Regions from separate parts of the Clostridium ljungdahlii DSM 13528 genome, predicted to be linked through region 2. Evidence: riboswitches for the same ligand, from Rfam matches in the RefSeq annotation. Region 2 holds a riboswitch; each other region holds the start of a gene.
What was found. Region 2 has a riboswitch for S-adenosylmethionine ahead of CLJU_RS03270 (homocysteine S-methyltransferase family protein). Riboswitches for the same ligand answer to the same signal wherever they lie in the genome.
Positions count from the first base shown of each region.

Region 1: linked by a shared signal. The riboswitch ahead of CLJU_RS22665 (YbaK/EbsC family protein) and the one ahead of CLJU_RS03270 (homocysteine S-methyltransferase family protein) in region 2 are both predicted to bind S-adenosylmethionine.
Region 3: linked by a shared signal. The riboswitch ahead of CLJU_RS02250 (methionine ABC transporter ATP-binding protein) and the one ahead of CLJU_RS03270 (homocysteine S-methyltransferase family protein) in region 2 are both predicted to bind S-adenosylmethionine.
Region 4: linked by a shared signal. The riboswitch ahead of CLJU_RS13610 (uroporphyrinogen decarboxylase family protein) and the one ahead of CLJU_RS03270 (homocysteine S-methyltransferase family protein) in region 2 are both predicted to bind S-adenosylmethionine.

Region 1 covers NC_014328.1:3,860,884-3,869,201, forward strand. Annotated here, with positions in the region: gene CLJU_RS17430 (transglutaminase-like domain-containing protein) at 1-299, opposite strand, end outside; gene recX (recombination regulator RecX) at 370-1,221, opposite strand; gene CLJU_RS17440 (M16 family metallopeptidase) at 1,254-2,504, opposite strand; gene CLJU_RS17445 (DEAD/DEAH box helicase) at 2,690-4,267, shown strand; gene CLJU_RS17450 (flavin reductase family protein) at 4,500-5,069, shown strand; gene CLJU_RS22665 (YbaK/EbsC family protein) at 5,389-5,547, opposite strand; SAM riboswitch class I at 5,596-5,696, opposite strand; gene greA (transcription elongation factor GreA) at 5,797-6,261, opposite strand; gene CLJU_RS17460 (YitT family protein) at 6,703-7,551, shown strand; gene CLJU_RS17465 (undecaprenyl diphosphate synthase family protein) at 7,652-8,296, shown strand.
Region 2 covers NC_014328.1:727,141-735,458, forward strand. Annotated here, with positions in the region: gene CLJU_RS03250 (beta/alpha barrel domain-containing protein) at 1-845, shown strand, start outside; gene CLJU_RS03255 (aconitate hydratase) at 926-2,851, shown strand; gene CLJU_RS03260 (isocitrate/isopropylmalate dehydrogenase family protein) at 2,869-3,879, shown strand; gene CLJU_RS03265 (O-acetylhomoserine aminocarboxypropyltransferase/cysteine synthase family protein) at 4,042-5,325, opposite strand; SAM riboswitch class I at 5,435-5,543, opposite strand; SAM riboswitch class I at 5,805-5,912, shown strand; gene CLJU_RS03270 (homocysteine S-methyltransferase family protein) at 6,178-8,318, shown strand, end outside.
Region 3 covers NC_014328.1:486,557-494,874, reverse strand. Annotated here, with positions in the region: gene CLJU_RS02270 (DUF1648 domain-containing protein) at 136-1,272, opposite strand; gene CLJU_RS02265 (GntR family transcriptional regulator) at 1,295-1,681, opposite strand; gene larA (nickel-dependent lactate racemase) at 1,857-3,131, opposite strand; gene CLJU_RS02255 (methionine ABC transporter permease) at 3,213-3,869, opposite strand; gene CLJU_RS02250 (methionine ABC transporter ATP-binding protein) at 3,872-4,828, opposite strand; SAM riboswitch class I at 4,907-5,007, opposite strand; gene CLJU_RS02245 (response regulator transcription factor) at 5,122-5,817, shown strand; gene CLJU_RS02240 (ATP-binding cassette domain-containing protein) at 5,904-6,827, shown strand; gene CLJU_RS02235 (ABC transporter permease) at 6,820-7,560, shown strand; gene CLJU_RS02230 (sensor histidine kinase) at 7,634-8,318, shown strand, end outside.
Region 4 covers NC_014328.1:3,042,762-3,051,079, reverse strand. Annotated here, with positions in the region: gene CLJU_RS13625 (hypothetical protein) at 1-232, shown strand, start outside; gene arr (NAD(+)--rifampin ADP-ribosyltransferase) at 883-1,299, shown strand; gene CLJU_RS13615 (hypothetical protein) at 2,037-2,231, opposite strand; partial or broken gene CLJU_RS23350 (transcription elongation factor GreA) at 3,044-3,106, shown strand; SAM riboswitch class I at 3,207-3,307, shown strand; gene CLJU_RS13610 (uroporphyrinogen decarboxylase family protein) at 3,487-4,596, shown strand; gene CLJU_RS21715 (MFS transporter) at 5,067-6,341, shown strand; gene CLJU_RS13600 (hypothetical protein) at 6,788-7,807, shown strand; gene CLJU_RS13595 (accessory gene regulator B family protein) at 7,903-8,318, opposite strand, start outside.

The sequences.
Region 1 (8,318 bases), 1.5 Mb from region 2:
ATAAATATTAGAATGGGAAGCAGAACTGCATATACTATAAAGTTATTGTTATCAAAGTATTGTGTGAGATTTTGAGGTATTAAATTATATATCTTTTCATATATACCCTGGTCATGCTGTATAAATATCTTCTTACCAAAATATATCCCTATTATCAGAGATATTATAAATGAAATGCTTCTGCTTACATCATCAATATCCAATTTTAAATCATTAGAAGAAAACTTAAATAAAAATCCCTTTATGATGGGATATAAAAATATTACCCCTATCATTAAAGTTATAGGGTTTACTTTCATAATAATAATCACCTCTAAATGGCAAAAAATTTATTGATAGTGATTGTACATCACTTCATATACAAGCATTCTAATCCTTTAATAATTCATTTAACGTATTCTTTATATCTGTCCATAAATACCCCCTTCTTAAAAGATATTCTCCAAGCCGCCTATATATTTTATTTCTATCTGTTTCTGATTTAGTTATTATCCTATACCTTTTACTTGCCAGATTATATAGTTCATCTTTACTTTTTTCCTGAATATTTTCTTGAAAACTTTCCTTTTTCTCATCTTCTAGCTTGGCATACTTTTTTATGACTTTATCCGATACTGTCCTCGCCTTTTCAAAACTATATCCGCTTCTTGCCAAGTAGTTTCCCAACTTTTCATATACTTTTCTTATGTTGTTTTCACTTTTTATAAGCACAGCATACTTTTTTTGTGCTATGTTAAAAGCAGCTTTTTCCTCCTGTTCTTCATCTATAAGATCCAATTTTTTACTTATAATATCCTCACTTATTCCTTTTTTAATGAGGGAATATCTTATTTTATTTTTACCTTGAGAATAAATTTTTTCTTTTATATAAAGTTCTGTAAACTTATCATCATCTACGAACTTGTATTCTTTTAAAAACTTTATAGTTCTTGAAATAGCATTTTCATCATATTGTTTTTGAGCTAATTTATCCTTAATCTGTTTTTCTGTTTTATAAACCTTCTCTATAATTTTCAATGCACAACTTTTACATTTTATAAAATTATCTTCTTCAATTATACTTTTTAAATAATTCATATCAACAGACGTTCCCTTTGATATGCCATAACTATACACAAGTTCTGCACTGCAGGCAAATGCAAATTCTTCATTTATATATACATTTACCCTACCTTTATTTTTCTTTTGTAATTCAATTTTAGTTACTGTATAATTACTCAACCTAGCCCTCCCCCATATTATTCATAATTTCATTAGTGAAAACTGCTGCGTTTAGATTCTCTTTTTAAAACATGAACCGTTGGATCTTTTAAGACAGTTCTAGCCACTTCGTATATATTTTCTCTAGTTATACTTTCAATTTCATCTATATCATCAACACATTTATATATACTTTCACCTTCTATAGCCTGATGTAAAACATAATTTCCTATATCCGTGGCATCTTCAAGGGTAAATACTACTGCAGTTTTTAATATCTTCTTCATTAAGTTTATAGTATTATCATCAAATTTTATTTCCTCATTCTTTACTTTATATATGCATTTTTCTATAGTATCCATAGCAGATTTTATATTCTTTTCACTGACTGAAGTATATATATAGAGAGTCTTTACTCCCGTAGTTAAATCCAAATCCGTATATACGTCATAAGCAAGTCCTTTTTCCTCTCTTAGTTTTCTAAATAAAATAGAATTGCTGCTTTCACCAAATCTATGATTCAATATTTTAAGTGCCAATTCCTCTTTTTTATTTAATCCATAAAAAGTAAAAAGATACACAATAGTACTCTGTTCTATATCTTTTTTATAAGAAACCTCCCTACAGGGTATATTTTGTTCAATTATTATGTCGTTTCTAGTGAATTCCTTGTACTTCCAGTCTTTAAAATATTTCCATATCAAATCATAAATCTCTTCGTGTTCATAAGAAGAAACTACTGTTATGAAGCAATTATTGGGAACATAATAATTATTATAAAATTCTATTAAATCTTTCCTTGTAAATTTAGTTACTCCCTCTTCATCTCCTGCAGTATCATATCTCAATGGACCTTTTTTAAAAGCTAGTTTATTTACTTTTTCAAAACTATAAGATTCTATATCATCTTTACTGCTTTTTATTTCTGATAATATAACTTCTCTTTCCTTTTCAATTTCTTCATCCGGAAATATAGAATTTATAAACATATCGGAAATAATTTCCACAGACTTTTCTAATTCTTCCCTTAATGAAGTAATACTATACACTGTAGAATTATTGTCTGTATATGCATTATATTCTCCTCCCAGGATTTCTAAATCATTGTTTAATTTCTTATTGTCTCTAGACTTAGTACCTTTAAAAAGCATATGTTCAATAAAATGTGATATACCCTTTTCCTGAACACTTTCATATATAGCTCCTATTTTAATTCCAGCATGAAAAGCCGCTATATAAGTATCTCTTTTTATAGTAATAAGTTTTATACCATTAGGTAAAACTTTCTGTCTAGCATCAAACATATAAATTCTCCTCTTTAAATAAAAACTATCGTACATTATATTATAATTTATATACAGTGAAATAGAAAGAGCATAAAATTAGACTAATTGTTAATTACAGAAAATTAAATTAAAATTTGATAATATGTATATACTATGATATGATAAACTTTGTTTTGTAATATAAAAAAGAAAGAGGAGTTTTAATGGAAAATATTAATTTTAGTGATTTAAATTTAGATCCTAAGGTTCTTCAAGCAATTGATGATATGGGATTTGAAGAACCATCTCAAATTCAAGCTGAATCAATCCCTGTAATACTAGATGGGAACGACGTAATTGGTCAGGCACAGACAGGTACAGGAAAGACCTTAGCTTTTGGAGCACCTATGTTAAGCAAGATAACTACCAAAAGCAAACACATCTCAGCTCTTATAGTTACTCCCACCCGAGAACTTGCAATTCAAGTAAATGATGAGTTGTCCAGAATTGCTAAATTCAAAAAAGTAGCCCTATTACCTATATACGGTGGTCAACCTATAGACAGGCAGATTAGATCTTTAAAAAGAGGTATGGATGTAGTAGTAGGCACCCCTGGAAGAATACTTGATCATATAAAGAGAAAAACTTTAGATCTTAGCAATATAGAATTTTTAATATTAGATGAAGCAGATGAAATGTTGGATATGGGTTTTATAGAAGATATAGAAAACATAATAAAAGCTACAAATTCTGACAGACAGACATTACTTTTCTCTGCTACTATGCCAGATCAGATAAAGAAATTGTCTTCCAGGTATATGAAGTCAAATATTAAGAGTATAAAAATAGCTAAGAACACATTGACTGTAGATAAAACAAAACAATATTACTATGAGATAAAACAAAAAGATAGATTTGAATCTTTATGTAGAATTCTAGACGTAGATGAGCCTTCAAGTGCCATAATATTTTGCAAAACCAAACGTGGTGTAGATGAATTAGTAGAAGGTTTGCAGGCTAGAGGATACAATGTAGAAGGTATGCACGGTGACATGGGACAGAACCAGAGATTAAATACCCTTAGAAAGTTTAAAGAAGGTTCCCTTGAATTCTTAGTTGCCACAGACGTAGCTGCAAGAGGTATAGATGTGGAAAATGTTTCCCACGTTATAAATTATGACCTTCCACAGGATACAGAATCTTATGTTCATAGAATTGGAAGAACCGGAAGGGCAAACAAAGAAGGTATTGCCTATTCTTTAGTAACACCTAGAGAATACATACTTTTAAAGCAAATAGAGAAGTTCACCAAAAGTAAGATAAGAAGGAAGGAAATTCCTACAGTAGATGATATCTATGAAGCTAAGTATAAAAATATAGAGGAACAAGTTAAAAGCATTATATCTGAAGACAATTATAAAAACTTTATTCCTATAGCAACTGAATTAGATGAAGAATACAATCTAGTAGACGTAGCAGCTGCTCTTATGAAAATAATTTTTGACAAAGAATTGAGCTTTGATTATAAGGAAAATTCCTTAACTGTAGATGAAAAAGATGTTAGGTTATTCCTCTCAATAGGTAGAATGGATAATTTAACTCCTAGAAAACTTTTAAAATTTATAAGTGAAACATCTTCAGTCGAAGCCTATGAAATAGGTGATATAGATATACTAAATAAATTTACATTTATAAATGTCCCAGAAAGAGTATCTTCTATTATATTGAAAAAAACTAATGGTAAAAAACTTCAGGGAAGAAGAGTTTCCGTTGAAGTGGCTAAAAGCAAAAAATCTCATTAGTTTACTTTAAGTATACTATTTAAACGTCTTATAATAAAACAATTAAGCCCTATGTCCCAAGGAATACGTCTCAATTTAAGGGTTTTGGGGCTTTTTGTAATTTAAAAATATTGTTTCTAAATTATATATACACATATAAAATTGCAAAAATTTTTATCATAATAATATTTACCATAATACCTCATATTAAATAGATTTTAAAGCAATACTTTAATAGAAAAGGAGATTTACAATGTCTAAAATATTTTTTAAAGGCAGTTGTATGCTGAATCCTGTACCTTCAGTACTTATAACTTCAAAAAGTAAAAATAGCGATATAAATGTGTTCACTGCTGCCTGGGTAGGCACTGCATGTACTAAACCACCTATGATTACTATAGCTATAAAACCAGAGAGATTATCCTATAAATACATAAAGGAGACAATGGAATTTGCAGTAAACCTTCCCTCTAGAAATTTAACCAGAATTGTAGATTTATGCGGTGTAAAATCTGGCAGAGACTTTAATAAAATAAAAGAATGTAAATTAGAATTAGAAAAAAGTGAAAAAATATCTGTTCCTTGCATAAAAGAATGTGCTGTTAACATGGAATGCAAGGTTAAAAGCATAATTCCTCTTGGAAGCCATCATTTATTTATAGCTGAAATTTTATCGGTTCACGTAGATGAAAATCTAATAGACAATAAGAGGAAAATACATTTAGAAAAAGCTAATCTCATATGTTATTCTCACGGAGAATACTTTCCTATAAATTCAAAACCTCTAGGCAAATTCGGATTTTCCGTCAAGAAGAAAAGGTAGTTTTAAATTAAAATACATATAACTTAAAAGTGAAGGTTGAACTTATAAATATCTTATAGTTTTTTAACTTAAAAATAAACCTATACGTAAGAACATTTTTACAACAAACAAGTGCATTTAAATATTTTGTACATAAGTCTTAGTAAAAAATTCGTAAAAACTTAGGGTTTTTGAATTGTTTGAGGTACGAGTTTTCAAAAGTTCTTAGTTTTTTTAGAATTTTTTATCTAGACTTATCAAAATATTTAACCGGACTTGTGTTTGTAAAAAATGTTCGGAGTATAAGTTTATTTTTCCTTAAAATACCTACATAGATATTTTATTCTCCTACATCTATCCATTCTCCTTTTGTAAGTTCACTTATTTCTGAGGGACTTATTTTAAGTGCATATTCTTTAGATCCTGCTGCAGGATAAACATAATCGAAGTCCTTTATTGAATCGTCCAAATAAATTTTAATATTATTTTTTATACTCAAAAAAATCTTCCTGTAGATAAGTCTACAGGAAGATTTATATTCTTCCACTTCTTATCTTTCAGGTAATACCTGCTGGAATTGGCACCGTTGGATTACATCCAGGTTGCCGGGCTTCATAGGGCCAGTCCCTCTGCCGCTCTTGATAAGAACTTAATATTTAATTTAATAAATTGTAGCAAACTGCTAATTATTTGTCAACATATTTTCATCAATTTAACTTATAAAAATAAAACATTCAACACACTTATTTTACAATAATTTTTCAACCTGCACATCATAACTTCCATCAGGAGATGCCACAGTTGCCTTTTGACCTACTTTTAGTTTATAAAGTGCCTTTCCTAAAGGAGACTCTATACTTATCTTCATATTCTTAACATCTGCTTCTACTGTACTAACTAAGGTAACTTCTTCAGTTTCATCTACGTCACAAAATTTTACTAATGCGGTTTTATTTATATCGAATACATCTGCTTCCGAAGAGCTTTCGATTATTACTGCATTCTTGAGCTGAGCTTCAAGTTCCTGTATTCTAGTCTCAGTCATAGATTGATCATCTTTTGCAGCATCATAATCTGCATTTTCACTTAAATCACCTTGTGCACGTGCTGCTTTCAACGCTAACTTGATTTCTACCCTCTTAACTGTTTTTAAATATTCTAATTCATCTTCTAACTTTTTTTTACCTGATTCTGTAAGAATCACATCTTGCATAAAAAAATCACCCACTATTCTAAATTTTATCTGATGGCTACCTACTGTAACACTTTCACTAAGTAAGATTCATTGATAAGGCTTTGCTGCAAAACTTGATAAATTTTGTATAAGTTTAATAGCTTTTATACATTTATTTACTTTACTATTTTATTATAATATTACTAATTAAATAATACAAGTTAAATGACGAAATCACTTATTATGCATACTATTTAAACCCATATTCCGCAAATAATGTGACGTTAAGATCATATTGACATTAAAATATCTATCATTATATAATATTATTGGAAGTAAATTTGAAAAGACATTCTCACAATGAATTTGTGTGTAATGAGAGCATATAAATCTAAGAATTTCTTACTTGGATTTTATGTGCTTTTTTTGATGAATAAACTACGAAATTAAATAGAAATTATATATAGGAGGCTTTGACTTATGAAAATAAATTTGAAAGATATTTTTCTTATACTAGTAGGTTCACTTTTCGTAGCTTTTGGCACTTATTTTTTTCTAGCTCCAAATCATATAGCAGCTGGAGGAACAAGCGGTATCGCTATAATTATAAACAGTATATTTCCAAATATTCCAATAGGCCTTTTAATGATGGGCATGGAAGTTATACTTTTTACCATTGGTATAATTGTAATAGGACCTGTGTTTGGTGGTAAGACCATATTTTGTAGTTTTTCTATATCCGCTCTTGTACTTTTAATGGGAAAAATATATCCCAATATAAAGCCTTTCAGCAATGATACTTTAATTCAACTTATATTAGGCATACTCATATGTGGATTAGGTATGGGAATTGTATTTAACTTAAACGCCTCTACTGGTGGGACAGATATAATTGCAAAAATAATAAACAAATACACTCAAATAAGCATAGGCAAATCTGTTCTAATGGCAGACATCGCAATAACTATAGCAGCAACCCTAATACTTGGAGTAAGCAAAGGAATGTATGCAATTCTTGGAGTAATATTGAACTCTACTATAATTGATAAAGTTATATTAAGTTTGAACTCCTATAAGCAAGTTGCTATAATAAGTAACAATGGTGAAAATATAAAAAAATATATTGTAAATGAACTATCTAGAAGTGCGACTATCTATTACGCCAAAGGAGCCTATAAAAATAGCAATAAAGAAGTTATAACCACCATTTTGGACAGAAAACAGTTTTTAAAGTTAAAAAATTATATAAAAGTTTTAGATGACAAGGCCTTTATTACTGTAAATGATGTAAATGAAGTACTAGGAGAAGGATTTACTCGTATAATATAAAAAACTGTCTAGTTTTTTATATTCAATTTTCATTGTAGAATAATAATCCAACTCTTGGTAATAATTTAAATTAGTACTTAAACTAGAGGAGGATGTAAAAATGGCACTGCCAAATCACATAGGTATAATTCCAGATGGAAACAGGCGCTGGGCAGTTAAAAGAGGGTTAAGCAAAGAAAAAGGATATAGTTTTGGTCTAAAACCTGGAATAGAATTATTTAAATTATGTGAAAAATTAGGAATAAATGAATTAACCTATTATGGATTCACTACAGATAATACTAAAAGACCATCAATTCAAGCTAAAGCCTTCACCAAAGCTTGTATAGAAGCTGTAAAAATACTTTCAAAAGAAAATGCTTCTCTTTTAGTAGTTGGAAACTCTGAATCTCCTATGTTTCCAAAAGAACTTCTCCCTTATATGGTTAGAAAAGATTTCGGTAAAGGGGGAATAAAAGTTAATTTTTTAGTAAATTACGGGTGGGAATGGGATTTAGGTAAAACTAAAAATTTATCAACTACAAATAGACATTCCATTATATCCAGTCTAAATTCCCATGATATATCAAGAGTAGATTTAATAATAAGATGGGGTGGTAGAAGAAGGCTCAGCGGATTTTTACCAGTTCAATCTGTATATTCAGATTTTTACATAATAGATGACTATTGGCCTGATTTTAAAATGGAACATTTAATACATGCTCTAAAATGGTATAACGATCAGGATATAACTTTAGGCGGATAACTTTCTTAATTTAAATATAGAG
Region 2 (8,318 bases):
GAATTCGTCCAAGATGTCATCTAGAAGATATAACCAGGGCTGATTTTTATGGATTTGTAGTTCCACTTGTAAATAAGTTAATGGAATTATCGAAACAATCAGGTATTCCTATAAAAATAAGAGCCTGTGATACCCTTGGACTAGGAGTATCTTATAGTGGAGTGGAATTACCAAGAAGCGTACAGGCTATTATGTATGGTCTTAGGAACAATTGTGGTGTTCCTTCAGAATGTATAGAATGGCATGGACACAATGATTTTTATGCAGTAGTAAATAATTCTACAACAGCTTGGCTATATGGTGCATCAGCTGTAAATACTTCATTTTTAGGAATTGGAGAGAGAACAGGAAACTGCCCACTAGAAGCTATGATATTTGAATATGGACAGATAAAAGGAAATACTAAAAATATGAAACTTGAGGTTATAACGGAATTATCAGAGTATTTTAAAAAAGAAATGGAATATGCAGTTCCACCTAGAACCCCTTTTGTGGGAAAAGAATTTAATGTAACTAGAGCTGGAATACATGCAGATGGAATATTAAAAGATGAAGAAATCTATAATATATTTGATACGGATAAAATTTTAGGAAGGCCAGTTGTAGTAGCTGTAAATCAATATTCCGGTCACGCTGGAATTGCAGCCTGGATTAATACCTATTATAGATTAAAAGATGAAGAAAAAATTGATAAATGGGATACTAGAATTGCTAAAATTAAAGAATGGGTGGATGAACAATATAAAGCAGGAAGAACTAGCATAATAGGAAATGATGAACTAGAATTATTAGTTGATAAGATGCTGCCAGATATTTCACAAAAAAAAGAAGAAAGAGCTAGCTAGAGTAGATACAAGATTTATATAATAAATTCAATTGATTATAAGTTGAAAGTTTATCTACAACTATATAATGGAGGATAACAATGGGATTAAATGCATCACAAAAAATTATAAAAAATCATTTGGTTAAAGGTAAAATGATAGTAGGAGAGGAAATAGCTATAAAAATAGATAGAACACTTACCCAGGATTCAACTGGAACTATGGCTTATCTTCAATTTGAAGCACTTGGAATAAATAGAGTGAAAACTAAAAAATCTGTAGCTTATATAGATCACAATATACTTCAATCAGGTCCAGAAAATGCAGATGATCATCTTTACATTCAGACTGTGGCAAAAAAACATGGCATATATTTTTCAAGACCTGGAAATGGAATATGCCATCAAGTTAATCTTGAAAGATTTGGAGTGCCTGGGGATACCCTTTTGGGTTCAGACAGTCATACACCTACAGGCGGAGGTATAGGAATGCTTGCCATTGGTGCTGGTGGATTAGATGTAGCAGTAGCTATGGGCGGTGGAGAATATTATATAAATATGCCTAAGATAGTAAAAGTTAACTTGAGGGGTAAGTTAAGTCCCTGGGTTACAGCAAAAGACATTATTTTAGAAATGCTTAGAAGATGCACAGTTAAAGGTGGAGTAGGGAAGATATTTGAGTATGTGGGAGAAGGAGTGAAAACTTTATCTGTACCCGAAAGAGCGACAATAACAAATATGGGAGCAGAACTTGGAGCTACTACTTCCATATTCCCAAGTGATGATACAGTACGCGATTTCTTAAAAGCCCAGGGAAGGGTAAAGGATTTTTCGTATGTTCAGCCGGATGCAGATGCAGTTTATGATGAAGAAATGGAAATAAATTTATCTACTCTTGAGCCTATGGTAGCCTGTCCGCATAGTCCAGATAAAGTTGTACCAGTATCCCAGCTTAAAGATGTTAAAGTAAATCAGGTATGTATAGGAAGTTGTACTAATTCTTCTTTTGTAGATATGATGAAGGTTGCACATATATTAAAGGGAAAAACAGTTAATGAAAATGTATCACTTACTATATCACCGGGTTCAAAGCAGGTTTTAAACATGATTGCTCAAAATGGAGGACTTGCATCTATGGTAGGGTCAGGGGCTAGAATACTTGAAAGTGCCTGTGGACCTTGTATAGGTATGGGACAGTCACCATCTACAGATGCAGTATCACTTAGAACGTTTAATAGAAATTTTGAAGGAAGATCTGGAACAAGATCAGCTAAAATTTATCTTGTAAGTCCTGAAATTGCAGCTGCATCTGCAATAAAAGGCTATATTGCAGATCCAAGAGAACTGGGAGAACCTATTTATATTGAGATGCCAGATGAATTTCTTGTAGAAGATAATATGATTGCTCCTCCTGATGAAACAGGAGATAACATTAAGGTAGTTAGAGGCCCTAATATAAAGCCTTTTCCAAAGGCAAAGTCTTGTGAGAATATAACTTGTGGCAAAGTACTTACAAAAGTTGGAGATAATATAACTACGGACCATATAATGCCGTCAAATGCAAAATTGCTTCCTTATAGGTCAAACATACCTCATTTAGCTGAATACTGCTTGACTCCTTGTGATGAAGATTTTCCTAAAAAAGCAAAGGAAAATGGAGGAGGAATTATTGTAGCTGGAAGTAACTATGGTCAGGGTTCCAGTAGGGAACATGCTGCACTTGCTCCTCTTTATCTTGGAGTAAAGGCAGTTCTTGCTAAATCTTTTGCTAGAATTCATAGGGCAAATTTAATAAATAATGGAATAATACCTTTAGTTTTTGAAAATGAAGATGATTATGACAAGATAGATGTTATGGATGAACTGGTTATAGAAGATACTTTAAAACAAATTAAGAATGATGTAGTTACTGTGAAAAATAAGAATAGAAATGAAGAATACAAAATGGTATTTAATGTTACGGACAGACAGAGAGATATGATAAAGTTTGGTGGACTTTTAAATATGATGAAAGAAAATAACAAGTGATTATTGGAGGATTAAAAATGACGCATAAAGTTACTCTTATTAAAGGTGATGGTATAGGACCAGAAATTTGTGAAGCTGTAAAAAAAGTTATAAATAAGAGTGGGGCAGATATTGACTGGGAAATACTTGAGGCTGGAGCTTCAATTTTGGATAAATATGGTACACCAATACCAGATAATATTATAGAAAGTATAAAGAAAAATAAAGTAGCACTTAAAGCACCAGTTACTACCCCTGTTGGAAAAGGATTTAAAAGTGTCAATGTAACTCTTAGAAAAAAATTAAATCTATATGCAAACATAAGGCCTATAAAAACTTATTCTGGAGTAAAATGTAGATATGATAATGTGGATCTTGTAATATTTAGAGAAAATACAGAAGATTTGTATGCAGGGATTGAGCATATGATAAATGATGAAATAGCAGAAAGCGTTAAAATAATATCTAAAAAGGCAAGTGAAAGAATAGTAGAGGCAGCTTTTCAGTATGCAATTAAAAATGGAAGAAAGAAAGTTACGGCAGTTCACAAGGCTAATATAATGAAACTTTCAGATGGACTTTTTTTAAAAACAGCTGAAAAAGTAGCGGAAAAATATAAAGGTATTCAATTTGAAAGTGTAATAGTAGATGCTATGAGTATGAAACTTGTACTCAATCCAGAGGACTATGATGTACTTGTTATGCCTAATTTATATGGAGATATTTTATCAGATATGGCATCAGGACTTATAGGCGGGCTTGGATTAGTACCAGGGGCTAATATAGGAGAAGATGCAGCAGTGTTTGAAGCTGCCCATGGTTCGGCTCCGGATATTGCAGGACAGAATAAAGCAAATCCAACGGCTATAATACTTTCGGGAGTTATGATGCTTAACTATTTAGGTGAAACAGAAGCGGCAAATAAAATTGAGATAGCTATAGAATCTGTACTTAGAGAAGGTAAATATTTAACAGAGGATTTAGGAGGAAATGCTACTACTACTGTATTTACTAAAGCTATTATAGAGAAAATTGAAAATTGTAATTAAGTATACTTAATTTTTTTAGTTGAAAGTTGATAGTGGATAATTGTCAACTTTCAACTATTTAAAATCATACATAGGGCTGACATACTAATTAATTAGTAGTCAGCCCATTATTTATGGGTTAAAATAATATAAAAATTATGGGAGTCAAATTAAATTAATTTATCAAGCTTTTGCAAGAGCCTGATCCAAATCGTATATAATGTCATCAATATTTTCCACACCTATTGAAAGCCTTATAAGGTCTGGAGTAACTCCAGCAGCTTTTTGTTGTTCTTCATTTAACTCTGCATGAGTTGTACTTGCAGGGTGAATTACTAATGATTTTGCATCTGCTACATTTGCAAGTAAGGAGAACAATTTAACGCTGTTTATAAATTTCTTTCCTGCTTCAGATCCACCTTTTATTCCAAAGGTAAATATTGAACCTGCCCCTTTTGGAAGGTATTTCTTAGCTAATTCTTTGTATGGACTTCCATCAAGTTCAGGATAGTTTACCCATGCAACTTTTGGATGTTTACTTAAAAATTCAACTACTTTTCGTGTATTTTCTACATGTCTCTCTACTCTAAGAGAAAGTGATTCAAGTCCAAGTAAGAAATAAAAAGCACTTTGTGGACTTAGTGTTGCGCCTGTGTTTCTTAAAAGTTGTACTCTGGCTTTTGTAGCAAAAGCTGTAGGTCCAAGATCTGCATATACAAGCCCATTATAGCTTTCATCAGGTGTTGTAAAGTCAGGAAATTTTCCGCTTGCTGCCCAGTCAAATTTTCCACCATCTACTATAATTCCGCCTAAAGTAGTCCCGTGACCACCTATAAATTTAGTTGCAGAATGAACAACTACGTCTGCACCATATTCTATAGGTCTTACTAGATAAGGAGTTCCAAAAGTATTATCTATAATAAGAGGAATTTTGTTTTCATGGGCTATGTTTGCTACAGCTTCTATATCCAAAACATTGATTCTAGGGTTACCTATTGTTTCTGCATAAACTGCTTTAGTTTTATCTGTAATAGCTTTTCTGATGTTTTCAGGGTCATCGGGATCTACAAAAGTTACATCAATTCCTAACTTTTTCAAGGTTACTGAAAACAATTCATAAGTTCCACCATAAAGTGTGCTAGCTGCAACTATATTGTCTCCTGCACTTGCTACATTTAATACAGCGTAAAGTATTGCTGCAAGTCCGGAAGATGTAGCAAGGCCTGCGCTGCCGCCTTCAAGGGCTGCTACTCTTTGTTCAAATACGTCTTCTGTTGGGTTCATTATTCTGGCATAAACATTTCCTGGTTTTTTAAGCTGGAAAAAGTCTGCGGCTTCATCGGCATCTTTAAATACAAAGGATGTAGTCTGGTAAATTGGAACTGCTCTTGCACCTGTAGTTGGGTCAGGCACCTGGCCTGCATGTACTTGTAATGTTTCAAATCCTAATTTTCTTTCTTCACTCATTTTTTCGTCCTCCTAATACCTTTTAATATTTTGAGCGAAACTTCTATAACCTGGCAGAATAAAAAAATCTTCTTGTAAGATAAGTTACAAGAAGATTCTATCTTCATGCTTCTCATCTTTCAGGTTAACACCTGCTGGAATTAGCACCGTTGAATGAAAATGATCATTCAGGTTGCCGGGCATCATAGGGCCAGTCCCTCTGCCACTCTGGATAAGAAGTTCCGTATTCGATTGAGAAAATCATACCAGACATAGATAAGGTTTGTCAATAGAAAAATAAAAAAATATTTAGAAAATTTTATCTGATGGCTACCTACTGTAATACTCCCACGCGCTCTGTGAAAGCGACTATCATCAAATCAAAGATTTGAGATATCTGCTTTTCCCACTAAGTAAGATTCATTGATATTACGAATTATAGTAAAATAGTCATGTAAATAGTATTGACAATTGATAGTTAAAGTATTAATATTAAAGCACTTTTATCACGAGAGGTGGAGGGACTGGCCCAGTGAAACCCAACAACCGGCACTAAAGTGCATCGGTGCTAATTCCTGCAGAATAAAACGAATTCTGAAAGATAAGGAAAGTTGATTTTGTCAAATTTAAAGCTGCTTTTCTGATTGAAGGGCAGCTTTTTTAGTTAATAGTTAAAAATGAAAAATTAATAGTTAGTGAGCGAAAGCTGAGTAAATAAATATTAATTCTAAATAATATTATTGTATATTTATACAATATTAAATAATTTAGATGTATTGTATAAAATTTGTTTAAAGTTTAAAATTTTATACAAGAAGTAATGGATTAAATAATTTGAACATGAAACTTGTATTTGAAAAAGGAGTGCAGCAAATGTTATTTAAAGATTTATTAAATAAGTTTAGTAACAAATTTGTTTTTTTTGATGGAGCTATGGGAACCATGCTTCAAAGAGCAGGACTTAAAGTAGGTGAACTTCCAGAAACATTAAATATAACAAATTCAGAGATTATAAGAAAAGTACATAGGGAATATTTAAACGCAGGATCAGATATCATAATAACAAATACTTTTGGTGCTAATGAACTTAAGTATAGTTCTTCTGATTATACAATAAAAGATGTAATTACAGCTGGAGTAAAAATTGCAAAGGAAGAGGCAAAGGATAAATTAGTAGCACTTGATATAGGACCTACAGGACAAGTTATGGAGCCTACAGGAAGTTTAAGTTTTGAATCTGCATATGAATTATTTAAAAGTCAAGTAATTATAGGGGAAAAAGCGGGAGCAGATATAATTCTAATAGAAACTATGTCTGATTTGTACGAAGCAAAGGCAGCTATTCTTGCGGCAAAAGAAAATAGTTCTCTTCCAATATTTTGTACAATGACTTTCCAGCAGGATGGAAGAACTCTAATGGGAACAGATCCAAAAACTATGGTATTTGTGCTTGAATCGTTGGGGGTGGATGCCCTTGGAGTGAATTGTTCCTTGGGACCGGGAGAATTGCAAGATATTGTAGATGAAATCTTAAAGTATTCTTCTATACCCGTTATAGTTCAGCCTAATGCAGGACTCCCAAAGTATGATGGCGAAAATACGATTTATGATATAACTTCAGATGAATTTGCAGAAAATGTAGTGATTATGGCAAAAAAAGGAGTTAGGTTTTTTGGAGGATGTTGTGGAACAAGTCCTGAATTTATAAAAACTATGGTAAAAAGTTTGAAAAATATAGTACCTTTAGATATAAAAGAAAAAAATTATACCACAGTGTGTTCAGCCAGGGATACTGTGTTCCTAGGTAATAGGATAAAATTTATAGGGGAGAGAATTAATCCTACAGGTAGAGATATTTATAAGAAAGAGCTTAAGGAAGGAAAGGTAAATTTTATACAGAAAGAAGCAGTGAAGCAAAAAGAAGAAGGAGCACATATACTTGGGCTTAATGTAGGACTACCTGAGATTAATGAAGTTCAAACTATGAAAGAAGCAGTAAAAGCAATACAAAAAGTAGTACAATTACCTATAGATATAGACAGTCCAAATCCTAAAGTGTTAGAGGCTGGAGTTAGAGTTTATAACGGTAAACCTATAATAAATTCAGTAAATGGTAGAAAAAAGTGCATGGAAGAAGTATTTCCAATAGTAAAGAAGTATGGAGGCTGTGTTATAGCCTTAACTATAGACGAAAATGGAATACCTGATACTGCAGAGGGTAGGGTAAAGATTGCAGAAAAGATAATCAAAACTGCCGAAAACTATGGAATCAAGAGAAAGGATATAATAGTTGATTGTCTTACGCTAACTGCATCTGCTCAACAAAAGGAAGTGCTTGAGACAATAAAGGCCATAAAGATTCTAAAGGAACAATTTGGAGTAAAGACTACTCTTGGTGTAAGTAATATATCCTATGGACTACCTAGAAGATGTATATTAAATAGAACTTTTCTTGCACTTGCTCTTCAGGCAGGACTTGACTTGCCAATAATAAATACAGCAGACAAAGGCGTGAAAGATATTATTTCAGCTTTTGAGGTTTTAACAAACATAGATAAAGAAGGAAAGGAATATGTAAAAAAATATAGCGGTAAATCTGAAGGTGAAAAAGCAAAATGGGGAAGCGATATTCCTAATTCAGGTGAAAATGATAAAAATCTAAAACAGACCATTATTGATGGAATGGAAGAGGAAGCAGTAGAGTTAACTTGTAAGCTTTTGAAAAGTAAGAAGGCAGTAGATATAGTAAATTCTTATATAATTCCAGCGTTAGATGAGGTAGGTGTACAATATGAGAACAAGGATATATTTTTACCACAGTTAATACAATCAGCTGAAACTGTAAAACAAGCTTTTGAAATAATAAAGAAAGATATGCTTAAAAGTGGCGAAAATAAGATATCCAGGGGAAAAATAATACTTGCTACTGTTAAAGGAGATATACATGATATAGGAAAAAATATAGTTAAAGTGCTTTTGGAGAATTATGGATTTGAAGTTATAGATTTGGGAAG
Region 3 (8,318 bases), 240 kb from region 2:
AGTTTTCAAAAGTTCTCAGTATTTTTTTAAGTTTTTTACTTAGGCTTATCAAAATATTTAATCGAGCTTGTGGTTGTAAAAATATCCGAAGTATAAGTTGTTTTTTACTTAGAATTCCTATAGATATTCTAATTATTATTTTCCACTAAATACAGCAAAAATTATAGTTACAATTATAATCACAATACTTCCTATATATATTGCCATTCCAAGTGGTCTGCCTGCATTTATGGTCCAGCCTATGCCAAATCTTTTTTCCACAAATAAGGATGGATCATTCTTGTTATAATATATACTATTTCCTAGTACCCAGCACTTATCATCATCTTTATCGCCAAAACCGGACTTTCCTTTTTCTTCATCATCACTTTTAAATTTTATATTGCTTCCACCCTGTCCAATCTTTAAGGATAAGGCTATACTTCCTAAAATTGTAATTAATACAAAAGCCAATATTATGATGATTGAAAAAGTATTACTCACATTAAATACTCTAAACATCTGAACAGTAGCAACAGTTAGTAAAAGATTGGTCACTACAGCAAAGACAACCATATATATGGACCAGCTTCTTCTAAATATACTATTTTTCTTTACGGATGCTTCTGGATCTATAGAACTAATCTGCTGTTTTGACCATCCAATTCCCTTATAGACTATAAAAAATATAAAAGTACTAAAAATCTGAGCAATTGGCATCTCCCAAATTAGAAACCTGGATTTAAATTGATATCCCGTTACATTACCGGAAAAATCCCAGTGTGTAGGGACTTTATAAGGTAAAGAGTTATAATTCATATATCCTAAAATTATATTTACTATAATGATAGCTGCAGGTATCAAGAAAAACCAAGCTGACACAAGCATATTGCTCTTGCTTCTAGAAAAACTAGTGTCTACAGTTACAACCTGTTTCTTACCTTGAAGCCACAACTTTTGTGACTTAAGATTTTTCATAGCTCTGTTTGATATAAGATATATTAAAAAGCTTATAAATACAAAGGCAAAAGTAGTAAACAAAATCATACCTACGTTTAAAAAACTATAATTTAGCACACTAAATAAAATAATAAAGGGAATTCCTATAATTAAATTATTCTTTACAAATTGTGCTTTTATATGCTTAATTTCATCTGAATCGATCTTATCTTCAGGGATTCTCACTCCAAATACAATTTCTTTTCTTGTAAATTTAGGAGTCAACATATTGATTACGAGTATTATCACAAAAATAAAAAATAAATATATACACATAAACAAATTATCTTTCATTTAATTTCACCCACCTTAGTAGTTATTTATCTTTTTTAATATACTGCTTAAATATATCAGAACACAGACTCAGAATATCTTCCATCTTTTTTCCCCTTAAATGAGCTTCGCATATCAAGTAAGTAAATTCTTCCTTAAGTTTTTTGTCAAACTCCTCCGTACTTTCAGGGAATGTTCCACTTACTACAGCTCCTGTTCTCCTATCTACATTCAAGTAACCATCTGACTTTAACGCATTATATGCTTTGTTTACTGTATGAAGATTTATTCCAATATCTTCTGCCAGTTGTCTTACAGAAGGAAGGCTCTCTCCTAATTTCAGATTACCAGAGGCTATTCCTTCTATTATTTGCCTCCTAAGCTGTTCATATATAGGCATTTCCGATTCAAAATCTATTTGAACTAACATAGCGTCCCTCCTTTTCTATTTGTTATATATAATATATAACAAATAGAAAACATGTGCAATAGTTTTTTTACATCTTTTTGCGGAAAATTAAGACTTAAAAGTTAATGAAATGCAAAAAAATAAAAGCTATTGTATAATGTATTTTTGTTCATTACACAATAACCTTTTTAAGTTTTTAGTCTACAATTACTCCTAGTCCGTCTGGTATAACCACAACCTTAGCATCTTTCCCCATAATACCATATGCCCTTTCTAGAGCTTCTTTAAAAGTATCTGCCTGCTGCATATGCATATTCTTTATTATTTTAGGGTCGCACATATCTGTTACAACAATTACTGTATGTTTTGAAAGTATACTCGCGAGCATCTGAGATGCCCACTGATCAGGCACAGTTCTATTTCTAGGAACTTTTGAGACTTTTTTCAAGAATTCTTCTGGAGTATTCAAATTAGCTAAATTGTTATAAAAGGTTTCGCCGCCATGGCCCTGGCTGCAAGCAGACACCATTATTATTACGCCGCCATCTCTGCAGTTGGCTTCAGCTGCTGCCATACCCTTAACAGATTGATATATATTTTGATCAAGCGGATACCCTCCGTTGGTAGAAATAGAAATGTCACCTACTAATTTACTCACTTTTGATAAATTATGTACAAATTCACAGCCCTTTACATGGGCATCATTCACATCTCCTGCAAAAGCATTTATTATCCTTTTATCTTCATCTAGTGCTACATTTATTATGAAAGCCAATTCTGCCTTTTTAGCTGCATATAGCATGTCCTTATGAACAGGATTGCCCTTTAAATTTCCAACTCTTGCAGAAGGATGTGCTACAAATTCCGCACAGTGATTTGCCAGGATGGTCTTGGCAGAGGCTATTCCAGGCAGCACACTCTTTCTACCTCCTGAAAAGCCAGCAAAACAATGTGATTCTATAAACCCCTCTGCAATTAAAAGATCTGCTTTAACTGCAAGTTTATTTACTATAAGTTCACCACCAGATGGCAATGTACCGATTTTTACCAGATTATCTTCATTCTGTGCATCATGTACTACTATCTTTTCATTTTTTACTATATCTTCTCCATATTTATCTATGAGTTCCTGCCTAGTAGTAGCCCTATGAAGGCCTGTGGCAATTAGTATAGTAATATTAGCATCAGAATTTATACTCCTTATTCTTCTCAAAAGTGCAGGCATAATAATTTTGCTAGGAACAGGTCTTGTATGATCGCTGCTTATTATAACTATACTTTTTTTATTCTCAGCCAATTGTTCAAGTTTAGGTGAGTTTATAGGATTGTCAAGAGCTTTTTCTACTATTTCCAATTGTCCTAGCTCTGCTTTATATTCGCTTGCTTTTGATTCAAGTATGCCAAGTAAGTTGTTGTCATTTATTTCAGCTTCTATTATTTTTTTATGGTATGGTAATTCTATTTTAGCCATTCTAATTTCCTCCGAGAAATGTATTTTTAAAGTGACTCTACAATAATTACTTTACCAAACAAATACGATCTCAACAAATAATTATTTGTTAAGCTTTTTATATATAAGATTTCCTATAGTTTGAAGTACCTGGACAAAAATTATGAGTATTATTACAGTGTATACCATTATGTCAGTCTGAAATCTATAATATCCATATTTTACTGCCACATCTCCAAGTCCACCTCCGCCTACTGTACCTGCCATAGCTGAACATCCAACTACACTTATTACAGTAAGAGTTATGCCAAGTACTATAGAAGGAAGTGCCTCTTTAATCATAACTTTAAATATTATCTGCATATTACTTGCACCAAACGATTTTGCAGCTTCTATTATTCCCGGATCTATCTCTTTAAGTGAAGATTCAATCACTCTCGATGCAAAAGGTGCTGCTGCTATTGTAATAGGAACTATTGCTGCTGTTGTACCTATGGTTTTTCCAACAATAAGCTTTGTAAAAGGAAAAATTGCTATCATAAGTATTATAAAAGGAAATGACCTCAATAAATTTACTATTGCATCCAGTATCTTGTATACTACTTTATTAGGCTTTAATCCACCAGGTTCAGTTACAACTAGTAAAATAGCAGGTATAAATCCTATAATTACTGCAAGTATTGTAGAAACTATAACCATATAAAATGTTTGTCCAATAGCAGGAAGTAGTATTTCCTGAAATGTTTCACTAAATCCCATGTTTACTCTACCTCCCAGTTAACATTTTTTGAAGAAAGATAATTACATATACTTTCTTTGTCTTTATCATTTACATTTATAACCAGACTTCCTAAAACATCACTGCGGAATCTTTCAAGTTTTCCCCATACTATAGAAAACTTTATATTCAAATCTATAGCCATAGAAGTTATCAAATTGTCCTGGCTTATTTCCTTAGGAAAGAATATTCTTATGTTTATACCTTCATCTGGAAGTAAACTATCATTTCCAAGCAGCTTCTTTAGATTTTTCCCTGGTTTTAAAAATATTTCCTCTACATTTCCAGAAGTTTTTATTTCGCCTTCATCTATAATGGCAATTTTACTACATATTTCTTTTATAACTTCCATTTGATGGGTTACAACTACTATGGTTATTTTAAATTCATTGTTTATTTTTCTCAAAAGCTCAAGTATTGACTTGGTAGTATTTGGGTCAAGTGCAGATGTGGCTTCATCACAAAGTAGTATACTTGGATTTAGCGCCAAAGCTCTTGCAATAGCTACTCTTTGTTTTTGTCCACCGCTTAATTCGGAGGGCATGCTCTTTGCTTTATCACTAAGGCCTACTAAATTTAACAATTCTTTTACCCTAGTTTTTATTTTACTTTTTTCTAATCCCCAGACTTCAAGTGGAAGTGAGATATTATCATATACATTTTTTCTGTTTAATAAATTAAAATTTTGAAATATCATTCCCAAGTTTTTTCTAAAAGTCCTTATTTCTTTACCTTTTAAATCTTTCACTTCTTTGCCCATTACCTTTATGCTTCCTGCGTCATAGCTTTCAAGACCATTCAAGCACCTTAAAAGTGTAGATTTTCCAGCACCACTGTGACCAACTATTCCAAATATTTCACCTTCTTGTATATGAAGATTTATACTTTTAAGCACACTTTTATTGTTAAAACTCTTGCCTACATTATTAATATCTATCAATATATTTAACCTCCCATATCAATTTTAAGAAAAAATAAAAGCCCGAGAAAAATCTCAGACTTAGTTAACTCAAAATTTCTCTCATCTTTCAGCTCTCGCTGCAGGATTTAGCACCATTATACACTGTACTGGTTGCTGGATTTCATAGGGCCCGTTCCCTCAATCACTCTTGATAAGTTCAAGATTTATATTCAATTATGCTTTTAATTATAGACGTGACGATTTATTATGTCAATACATCCTATCTAAAAATGTTATAATTGTCTTAACTCAAAAACTCTGGAGGAATACCTATGAACAAAAATATAAATATTTTAATAGTAGAAGATGATACAGATATAAATAAGTTATTGTGCAAGATACTAGAAAAAAATAATTACAATGTCCGCGGGGCTTTTTCAGGTACTGAAGCTGAAATGTGCATTGAAAAATATGACTTTCAGCTAGTTTTACTTGACTTGATGCTTCCTGGCATTACAGGCGAAAAACTTATAGAAAAAATACGAAAGGTTAAAACTATGCCTGTCATTGTAATATCTGCAAAAACAGCTCAAGAAACAAAAATTGAAGTTTTAAAGCTAGGTGCAGATGATTTCATATCGAAACCTTTCGATGTAGAAGAAGTATTGGCAAGAGTTTGTGCACAACTCAGAAGGTACATGATATTTTCAAACTCAAATGAAAAACAAAACATATTGACCTATAAAAATATGACCTTAGATCGAGAAAATCACAAAGTCTTTATACGTTCTCAGGAAGTACTATTAACTATAAGGGAATTTTGTATACTAGAACTTCTAATGTCTTACCCCAAAAAAGTATTTACAAAGGCTAATTTATTTGAACATGTGTGGAAAGATAAATTTATAAGCGATGATAACACCATAAATGTGCATATGAGCAACCTTCGCTCTAAAATAGCTAAAATTGATTCGAACACAGAATACATACATACCGTTTGGGGAATAGGGTTTAAGATGAAAGATTAAACTTAATCATTTCTTAAGTTTTTCTTTAGTGTATCTTGCTGATTTTGTTCTAATATAAAATCAACAAGAAAACGGAGGTTGATATCATGAATGATTTAGTGCTTCATACAAAAAATCTTACTAAAAAATACAAAAATCACAAGGCACTTGATAATGTAAATATTAAAATAAGTAAAGGTGACATATACGGTCTTGTAGGCAAAAATGGCGCTGGCAAGACAACCCTTATGAGAATAATAACAGGTCTTTCTTTGCAAGATAACGGTGAAATAGAATTATTTTCAAAAACTAGCAAAGACGAATTAAACAAAGAACGAATGAGAACAGGATGCATAATAGAAACACCCAGTTTCTTTCCTTATCTCTCAGGCAAAAAAAATCTTGAATACTATAGAATTCAAAAAGGAATTCCTGAAAAAGACTGTGTAGATAAAGTGCTTAATACAGTAGGCCTTTTAGATACAGGTAATAAAAAATTCAAACATTATTCTCTTGGCATGAAGCAACGTCTTGGCCTGGCTCTAGCTTTAATTGCAAGTCCAGATTTCTTAATTTTAGATGAGCCTATAAATGGTCTTGATCCTGTTGGTATAGTGATGTTCAGAGATATATTAAAAAAATTGAATAGAGAAAAAAATACAACTATATTGATTTCGAGCCACATTTTAGGAGAGCTTTCTCAGCTTGCTACTACTTATGGCTTTATAGATAATGGTAACCTCATAGAACAAATTTCTGCAAAGGATTTAGAGGAAAAATGCAGGGAATATTTATCCGTAAAAGTAGACGATGCAGCTCATGCTTCTCTTATACTTGAAAAGAATTTAAACTGTACTTCCTATCAAGTGCTTCCTGAGAACGAAATTAAGGTTTTTAAATACCTAGATAAGCCTGAAATGATAAGTGAAGCTTTTATAAAAAATGGTATTAAAGTATATTCCATAAGTAAGACATCTGCAAATCTAGAAAATTACTTCATGGATTTAATTGGAGGTGACATCAATGCTTAATTATATAAAAGCTGAACTTTACAAAGGTTTAAATAGACTTTCTTATAAAGTTACTCTATTAGTCCTAGTTTTACTATCAGTGAGCACAAATGCACTATTTACAGGTCCTAAAGTCACAGTTTTTGAATCCCTGGATATGGCTATGAGCTGCCTTCCTGCAGTAGTTTTTCTAGTTATGATGTATATTGATGTCACAGAAGAATTAAAGGATAAAACCTTAAGAAATGTAATGGTTTCAGGCTTATCAAGAGAAAAACTATATATTTCAAAAGTAATTATTCCTATAATTTTATCTTTTATAACCTGCTTATTAGTATTAATTTTTTTTGTAGGAAGCACCTTTTTATTTCTTAAACCTGGTAATTTAAGTCCTGCATTTTTAATAAACTTATCATTAAGGATTTTATGCGCCATACCACTTTATATAGCTGCAATTAGTTTTGGTGTATTCCTCAGCTTTATTTTAAAAAATCAATATGCATATGCCTATACTTATGCAGCTATATTTGCTTTAATGGGCAGTTTTATAAAATTGCTTTGTGCACTTGTATCCAATAAATTTTATGGAATTTACAACATTTTAATTACTACTAACATAAGTGCACTAACTCCAATAAAAAATCCAAACTTAACTTTGCTGCAAATGCTCCCTTCTGCAGGACTGGGATTTGCATATACTATTATTTTTACTATAATAGGTATTATAATATTTAGAAAGATGGAAATAAAGTAATTCTTAGACTCAGGTGGAATTTACTTAAGAGTATGGGAGCCATGGGATAAAATAAGTTGAAAGGGTGATATATATGTACTTGTTTATTATAATTTTATTAGGAATTTTAGCAGGTATAAGTATCACCCTGCTTTTTCTTACAAAAAGTGAAATCAAACATATAACTGGCAGCCTGAAGAAAATAAACGACATAGATACAAACCAAAAAGTGACATTATCCTTTCAAAACCGCAGTTTTCAAAATTTAGCCCTAGAAATAAACAAAAATATAGATAAAAAGCAGCAGACAGAAGTAAAATACAAACATATGGACATGGAACTCAGGCAGGCTATAGCAAATATTTCCCATGACCTGCGTACTCCCCTTACCTCCATTATAGGATATATTCAACTTATAAAAAGTGACGATCTATCAAAGGATGAAAAAAATGAATATATGGACATCATACTAAACCGTGCAAAATCTTTAAAAATGCTTATATCAGGTTTTTTTGACCTATCAAGACTTGAAGCTAATGAATATGCTTTTGAATTAGAGTCTATCTCACTTTCAAATATACTTTGTGAACTAATAGCATCTTTTTACAACGATTTTACAAATAAAGAAATTGAACCTCTAATTGAAATTGATGAAAATGCACCTGAAATTATAGGAGATGAAAATGCAGTAAGACGTATATTCTCAAATCTCATTCAAAATGCTTTAAAACACGGTGATAAGTTTATTTCCGTATCTTTAAAAAAAGATGGAAGTTACA
Region 4 (8,318 bases), 2.3 Mb from region 2:
ATATTCAGAAAAATTGTTTTTAGATAATAGTGGGTGGATGTATACGAATGAAGAAATTGAAAATCTTAGAAAAGGCTATAATACAGAAAACTGGTTAAAGCTTGGGTTTGGATTTACAAAAGATTCAGTATTTACAATAGATGGTAAGGAATATCGCTTAGATAATAATGGACATTTAAATCTACCTGAAGGGACTATATGTGTACCTTCGAAGGTTAATATAAGAAAATGAATGATTTAACAAGCTTAAAGTACATGTATATAATTTGACATGTGGTATTAAACTAATAAAACCGATAAATCCCACGTTAAGGATTTTAGCTTTAATAACGAAAGTTCATGGTACTTTTTTTAAGCCTTTAAAATAGTCGATCTATAGCTAGATTTTAGTCTTAAAACTAGTACTAAAATCAAAGTTTTAAAACTGATCTGAAATAACTTTTATAAAACTTTGTTATTCGATATGATTGGCTTAATGTGGGTAGAAACTATGTTCCTTAACAAATTTATGCCTTAGCGTGGATTTAATATAGATAATCTGGAAATGGTGGTTACATCACATATATAAATACCAATATAATTATAATTTCAAAAGATTACTATTTCAATTTGTTCATTCAAATTATAAGAAAAAGGTATTAGAGAGTTATGGTTATGTAGGTAAACCTTTTAAGAGTGGAAGAAGTCACTGGACGTTTAGAAAAATAGGTAGGAATCCAATTAATATACCATATAAAAAACCTATAAGAGCTACATATATAACTTTAATTTGGATAATTATTATCTTGTGATGCAAGAGTAATTTATTGTTCATCGATTCTTTGTGATTTGGATAGTATAATATTATACACAAATTTAAAAATATAAAAGGAGTGTATTAGCATGAATGACAAAAAAGATGTTTTAGATAATGGTCCCTTTTTTCATGGTACTAAAGCAGAACTAAAAACTGGAGATTTATTAGAACCACAACACTTATCAAATTACCAAAATAAAAAATCTAACTACATTTACTTTACTGCAACATTAAATGCTGCAAAATGGGGTGCCGAATTAGCCACATCTAAATCAAAAGAGAGAATTTATATTGTAGAACCATTAGGTGAATTTGAAAATGATCCGAACTTAACTGACAAAAGATTTCCTGGAAATCCAACACGTTCTTATAGGTCTAAATCTCCTTTGAAAATAATAGCAGAATTAGGTTCATGGGAAAGACATTCTGATGAAGAAATAAATCATATGCTTTCATCTTTAAAAAAGTTAAGTGATGAAGGGAAAAATGTAATATACGATTAATCTATAAGAATATTTATATTATCCCATTTCGATGTAGACAATACCAAATATTAATTACTAATGCAATACATGTGACTGCTATGATTTCCAATGCTATAGGCAATGTTATTTTTTGAGAACGCTTAGCAATTATATAAAATATCATCGCATCATTTAATATAACAACTAACACGCTTCTAACAATAAGTTCTTTTAAAATATCATAATAATGTAGTATATTATAGTTAACCTATACTTTAATTAAATTACCAATTTAAAGATTATTTATATAATTATACAAATATAGGTTTTGTTTCTTTTAAATCTATTATTTTTGTATAGGCATGTGTAACATTGGATTTTTTGCTTTTATTGCTGTTTAATACCAACACTTATTTAAAATAGCTTATATAAAGGAAGTTCCTATTGACTTTTTATATGATACGTATACCTCAGAAAATAAAAAAAGAAATTCTAATAGCATTTCTTTTTTAATCAACATAATTTGAAATGTTACTTTAAAATATCCATAATTTGTTTCATGATTTTATTATGATAACATACATCTATTCCCTAAAGCACTATCATAAAAATAGTAAAAGTATAACATAAATTTTACTTATATAGTGTATTTTTTGTCCAGTTTATAATATAATAGTAAATATGTAAGGTTGAGTGGATTGCAGGAAGCTGTATACATTCACAAAACTATGTCATGCATGAAAAAACTTATATGAGCAAGTAGCTTTTAGCCGAAGTTACTTGCTATTTTCTTTTTTAGGTTTATCTACATCGACCCTAACATCATTTAAAACTTTATCTTTTGAAACACTTGTCTTGCTTTCAAAAAACATTTTAATTTTATCTTGCTTATAACAAAATACTGATAAAATACATAGACTTGATACTTCAGTTATGGAAAGCACTATAATGCACAAAAAGAAAAAGCTCATTCATATTACCTCCTCCCATTGTGTCAACCCATTATACCTGCAATCCACTCATATAGCAATTACGGGAGAAGGTAAATTACATAACATGATTTGCTGCTATTAAATACATTATATCACAGTAAACCATAATTATGGCAAAATTAAAAATAATAATTTATGAATTTATTGAAATTTTAAAAATAATTAAATTATATCGAGAAAGATATGCCTAACTGAGGGTTGATCTAAGTTCTATATATAATTATATGCTATTACCTATTGAATAAATTCCTATTTAATACTATCATTTTATTAATAAATCCATATATTGACAAATAATAATAAAACCTGTGCCTTAATTTAGAGTACAGGTTTTATTATTATTTTAAAAAGTAGAAAACGGCTGGAAAAACTTTATGCAAGCTATTTATTACCAGTACTTTTAGGATTATAATAAAAACAACGAATGGCTATTTTACACAGGTTGAACCTTAACATGAGATGTAAATAAGATTAAGCCTTAGTAGGCTTCATCTTTTATTGAGTTTGTTCTAATATTGATTTTTTATAAATAATTTCTTTGAAGTGATCCACTCTTCTTGAGACATTTCTTATAAAGTGGTTGCTGCGGTTATGTGATAGCAGAGATTAGCTATGAGAAACTAATAGATTTTATAAACAAGCTGTAAAATATTAATTTGTAAGATTAAGATTTTGTGACGTAGATGAAATCGAAGAAGTTACCTTAGTTAGTACAGTAGAAGCAGATGTTAAAAATATGAATATAAGTAGAATCTCCTTTAGAAAAGGCACTTTATAAACTAAAAGTAGGTCAAAAGGCAACTGTGACATCTCCTGATGGAAGTTATGATGTGCAGGTTGAAAAATTGTTGTAAAATAAGTGTGTTGAATGTTTTATTTTTATAAATTAGATTGATTAAAATGTGTTGGCAAATAATTAGTGATTTTCTATAATTTATTAAATTAAATATTAAGTTCTTATCAAGAGTGGTTGAGGCACTGGATCTATGAAGCTTAGCAACTTGGATGTAACCCAACGGTGCCAATTCCAGCAGGCATTACCTGAAAGATAAGAAGTAGAAGAATATTAATCTTCTCGTAGGTTTATCTACAGGAAGATTTTTTTGAGTATAAAAATATTAATATTGTATAAATAGACATATAAAATTTAGTCATCATGTAGGATGAACTGTAAAAATATATATGATAAGCTAATATTAACATAAATGTAATTCTTATTAAAGGAGGAAATGTTATGAATACTTTAAAGGAATTGTACAATGAACGTTTAAGCAGAATAAAAAAGGCAATTAAACTGGAAAAAACAGATAGAACACCTGTTATTCCATTTGGAGATTCTTTTTTTGCTAAGGCAACCGGTGTTAAATTATCTGATTTTGCTTTAGATTTGGACATTTCAAATAAAGTTATTCTCGATGGATCAAAACAAATTGGTAATGTTGATGCGGTACCTTGTGCTTTTGCACCTGCACCACTTATGGGATCAATATTTTTTTCTAACTTAAAACTTCCCGGTCGGGAACTTACAGATGATATGCTCTGGCAGATTGATGAGCGTCAAATAATGACAACAGATGATTATGATACTATATTGAGCAAAGGCTTTGAAGATTTTAAAAAGGATTATTTTGCTGCAAGGATAAATGTAGACTCATCAGTATTTTGTGAAATAGTAACTAATGGGCCAAAGTGGAATAAGAACATGAGAGATGAGGGATATCCAATTTATAATAACGTAACAATATCACATCCTATTGATTACTTGAGTGGGGGTCGTACTTTAAGTAAATTTATGATGGATATGAGAAGAATGCCTGAAAAAATACAGGCTGTAATGGATATTATTGCTGATGCTAATATTAAAGAAATGAAGCAAGCTATTAAAAAAACGGTTGATCCTATAAGTGTATTTATAGCTATGGGACGTGGGTGCCCTGATTTTTACAGCACTGAGCTATGGGAAAAGTTTATATGGAAATATTTGAAAAAAATAACCGATGCTATAATTGAGACAGGAGTAACTGCTAATTTTCATGCTGATGCAAACTGGGAACGAGGGCTTGATTATTTTAAAGATTTTCCAAAAGGTACTTGTGTTTTTGAAACGGATGGTACAACTGATATTTATAAAATTAAGAAAAAGTTAGGAGGTAGTATATGTATTAAAGGAGATGTCCAAGCTGCAAAACTTGTTTTAGGAACTCCTGATGAAGTATATAATTATAGTACTCAATTGATAAAAGACATGGGAAATGGATTCATTCTTTCATCTGGATGCTCTATACCTCCAAATGCAAAAGTTGAAAATGTAAAAGCAATGGTTTCTGCTGCTGCTGGTAAGTAGAACAAATTAGCTAAAAATTTAGCAGCATTGACCTGTAGTATGAAAGCTTCACTTTAATGAAAATCATGTATTTGAAAAATAATACAAAATAGTGTTGTTTAATTAGACCTTTTATATCAAGTGATATTACTTATAGATAAAAAAAGAGAACGTACCCACTGATTTACACAAACCTAGGTACGCTCTCTGCTTATGATACTATTGAAACAGTTGCTAAACTTAAATAATTTACTAAAACACTGTATAATTGATGCTGATGTACAATGCTTTTAGTTATTTTTTAAAATTATCTTTCCATATTCAGATATAAAGATAAATAGATACATTTATAGTGCAAAAATTATGTTTATATAGTGTAAATTTGCGATAGGTACGCTTTATTCTTATCTTGTGAAGTATTTATTATTTGTATAACATACAGATAAATGATAAATTTATAAAGAAGATTATATGATAGGTTAAGGAGAATTATGGATAAACTAGTTAAAGATACAATGAATGAACTAAATTTAGTTAAAAATTCCAAAATTAATAAAAAATTCAATGATAAAATATGGAATCGAAATTTTACTTTATTATTTCAAGGGCAAGCAGTATCTATTTTGGGAGATAATGTTTTTAATATTGCACTTGAGTTTTGGGTCCTTATGAAAACAGGTTCTGTATCATTAATGGGTACACTTTTAGCAGTTATCACTTTGCCTAAAGTATTTATTTCTCCATTTGCTGGAACTTTTATTGATAGGCATGATAGAAAAAAGGTGTTGATTACTACTGATGTTATTAGTGGTATAACTATTTTCTTTATTGGAATGACAGCGATAATAGATTCTTTACAAGTATGGATGGTCTTTATATCAGGTATTATTACAGGTGTATGCAGTTGCTTTTTTTATCCAACTATAAATTCTTGTATACCTGATATAATTCCAAAATCTAAATTACTAAAGGCTAATTCTATACTTTCTTCAATCAGTTCAGTAAATGATATGATAGGATATGCTTTTGGTGGTTTCTTAGTCCAAATTGTTGGTGCCCCTATTTTATTTATTTTTAATGGACTTAGTTTTCTATTTTCGGCAACTTTAGAGTACTTTGCTCAAATACCACAAATTAAATCATCCCTGAAAAATATAAATTTTATCGAAGATATGAAAATAGGTATACATCTTGTAAATAAATTAAAAGGTCTTAAGTATATTTATATTACCATTGCTTTTTTGAACTTGTTTGCTTCAATGTCAATGACTCTCACATTACCTTGGTTCAAAATAAATAATCAGCTTGGAGTTGGATTATATGGAATAGCAATGGCAATTAATACTTTTGGAATATTTGTGGGTTATACTATTCTGTCTGTGTTTGAAATGAAAAAAGAAAATAAGTTTTATGTATTTATTATAAGTGGAATTATAATTTCATGTACTATGATTATTTATTCCATGACTTTAAATTTTTATTTTATCGCTGTAATGTTTTTTATTGATGGCCTATGCCTGGCAGTAATGGGTTCCTTATTGCAAACAAGTATGCAAAATTTCGTACCCTCAGATATGAGGTCAAAAGTATTTGCATTTGAAAATGCACTATCTTCTGCTTTAATGCCAATAGGTATGATATTTGCAGGTATATTGGGGACAAGAATACAAATGAATAAAATTATATTTGCAGATTACGCAATATTTCTTGTGCTATTCATATATCTTTCGTTTTTAAGATGTGTTAAGGAAACAATTAATATATAATAGATTAAGACATAATATTCTTGTATTATTCATCAATTAAAAAGACAATACTACTTTTTTCATTTCTACTTTACCTATGGTTATATGGATGGACCTATTGCCACAATATATACTTATATTTAAAGTTAAAACATTTATTTATCAAACTAAAAACTTCTGTGAAATAGAGGAAAATAAAATGGTGCCAGCACTAAAAAAAGAAAAAGTAAATATAAGCTATTACTTAGAAAGCAACAAAAATATATAGATACTATAAGTAGGTTAAGATTTGTTGCATTTATGTTTAGAGGATATTTACAAATTTGTCTGATAGCATATTTAGGGTATGTGATGATTAAAACCCAAAACATTACTGCACCAGTTATATTTTATACTTTATATGATCGGGAAATATTGTAACTTTATTAATAAACAATTAATTTATTTAATGCTGGGAGGAAATTGGTTTGTATATAAAATTACAGGATGACCATTTTACTATTAATGGGTACATGGCTGATTGTCACTGTAAGTGTAGCCATTGTTTACTCTGCTCTGGTGATAATAAAATTTCTAAAATTGATTTTGAGCATTTAAAAAAATTAGCACTGAAATTCAAAGGAATTGATGAGAAGTATGGATTTCAACCACAATTATGTGTATATAACTGTGCGGAGTATGGGAACTTATCAGAACAGATTAAAGTTAATCAACAGTTATCTGACCCATATGCAGGTTTTGTAAATTTAAATGGGACAAAGATGAGAGAAGGCATTGAGCTTGAGGAGTGGGTAGAAAATTTGAAAAACATCGGAGTGACAAAAGTAAATTTTTCATGGTTTGGAGATAGAGAATTTCATGATAGATTTGTTCATAGAAAAGGTTATTTTGATTATTTATTTGCTCTTTCGGAAGCAGTTTCAAGAAACAATATTCCAAAAGATGATTCAGTATTTCTATTAAGAAGCAATGTTGAACAGATGGATGTGTTAACGGAAAAATTAAAAGCAGTAGGAAGTGAACCCTATTATCGCTTACTTGATTATCGTGGAAATGCAAAGAAAATAATGGACGAGTTTATCAGAGAGCGTGATTTGCTTAAGCTGCCAGGCTATATAAAAGAGTCAAATTCTTTAAATAGATTTAAACCAGAGTATCTATGGATTAAGATGATAGAAAACAAAATGAACCCTCACCTTAGTAAAAGAGGACTTTTTCTTGTGGCTACACCCCAAAACATTGAGACTTATATGGATATATCTGCTGAAGCCATTATTGATATGTTTCATGACTTAGATAACAGATTGCAAAGTTCAATTCCTAGCATAGAATTTCTTGCAAAAGAGTATGGAGATGCTAAAAGTGATATATTGTTTGATTATAAAAGTGTTATATGGAAATGGACTGATATGTATTTTGATAGAAACCCTAACCTGGATAAATCAATTTTATTTTCAGATTTACATACAAGCGTTATGTGGAGATAGCAGATATAATTCTAAGGAAGTGTATCTGTTATCTCTCTATTTAAAGTAACACTTAAAAAGTGGTAGCCTATGTTCAAACTGTTCTTATATGCTCGCTAATTACTAGGAATATTGTCGTTATTTATTTTACCAATCATCATCATTATTACTGCACCTAAAATTGATATTACAGCAGTATTTAAGAATCTATGTGGTATGAAGTAGCATGATACAATTAATAAAAAAGTAATTATTATAGAAATGTATTTAAGCTTCCTTCTTCGTTCCTTACTTTTTATTCTTTTATTAACGTTGTCTACTGGAGCAAAAATGCAAACAAGTATAAATGAAATAATTAATAATGGTATTAAGATAATACTATTAAATGAAATATACTTACCTATAATAATCATTCCTAAAAATATAATAAAGCTAATAAAGAAACATCCCCAGTAAGTTTTTGCATGATATCCACCTGAAAATAATCTAATGGGACAGAAAAATATGAGAATAACTATATAGTATTTTTGAA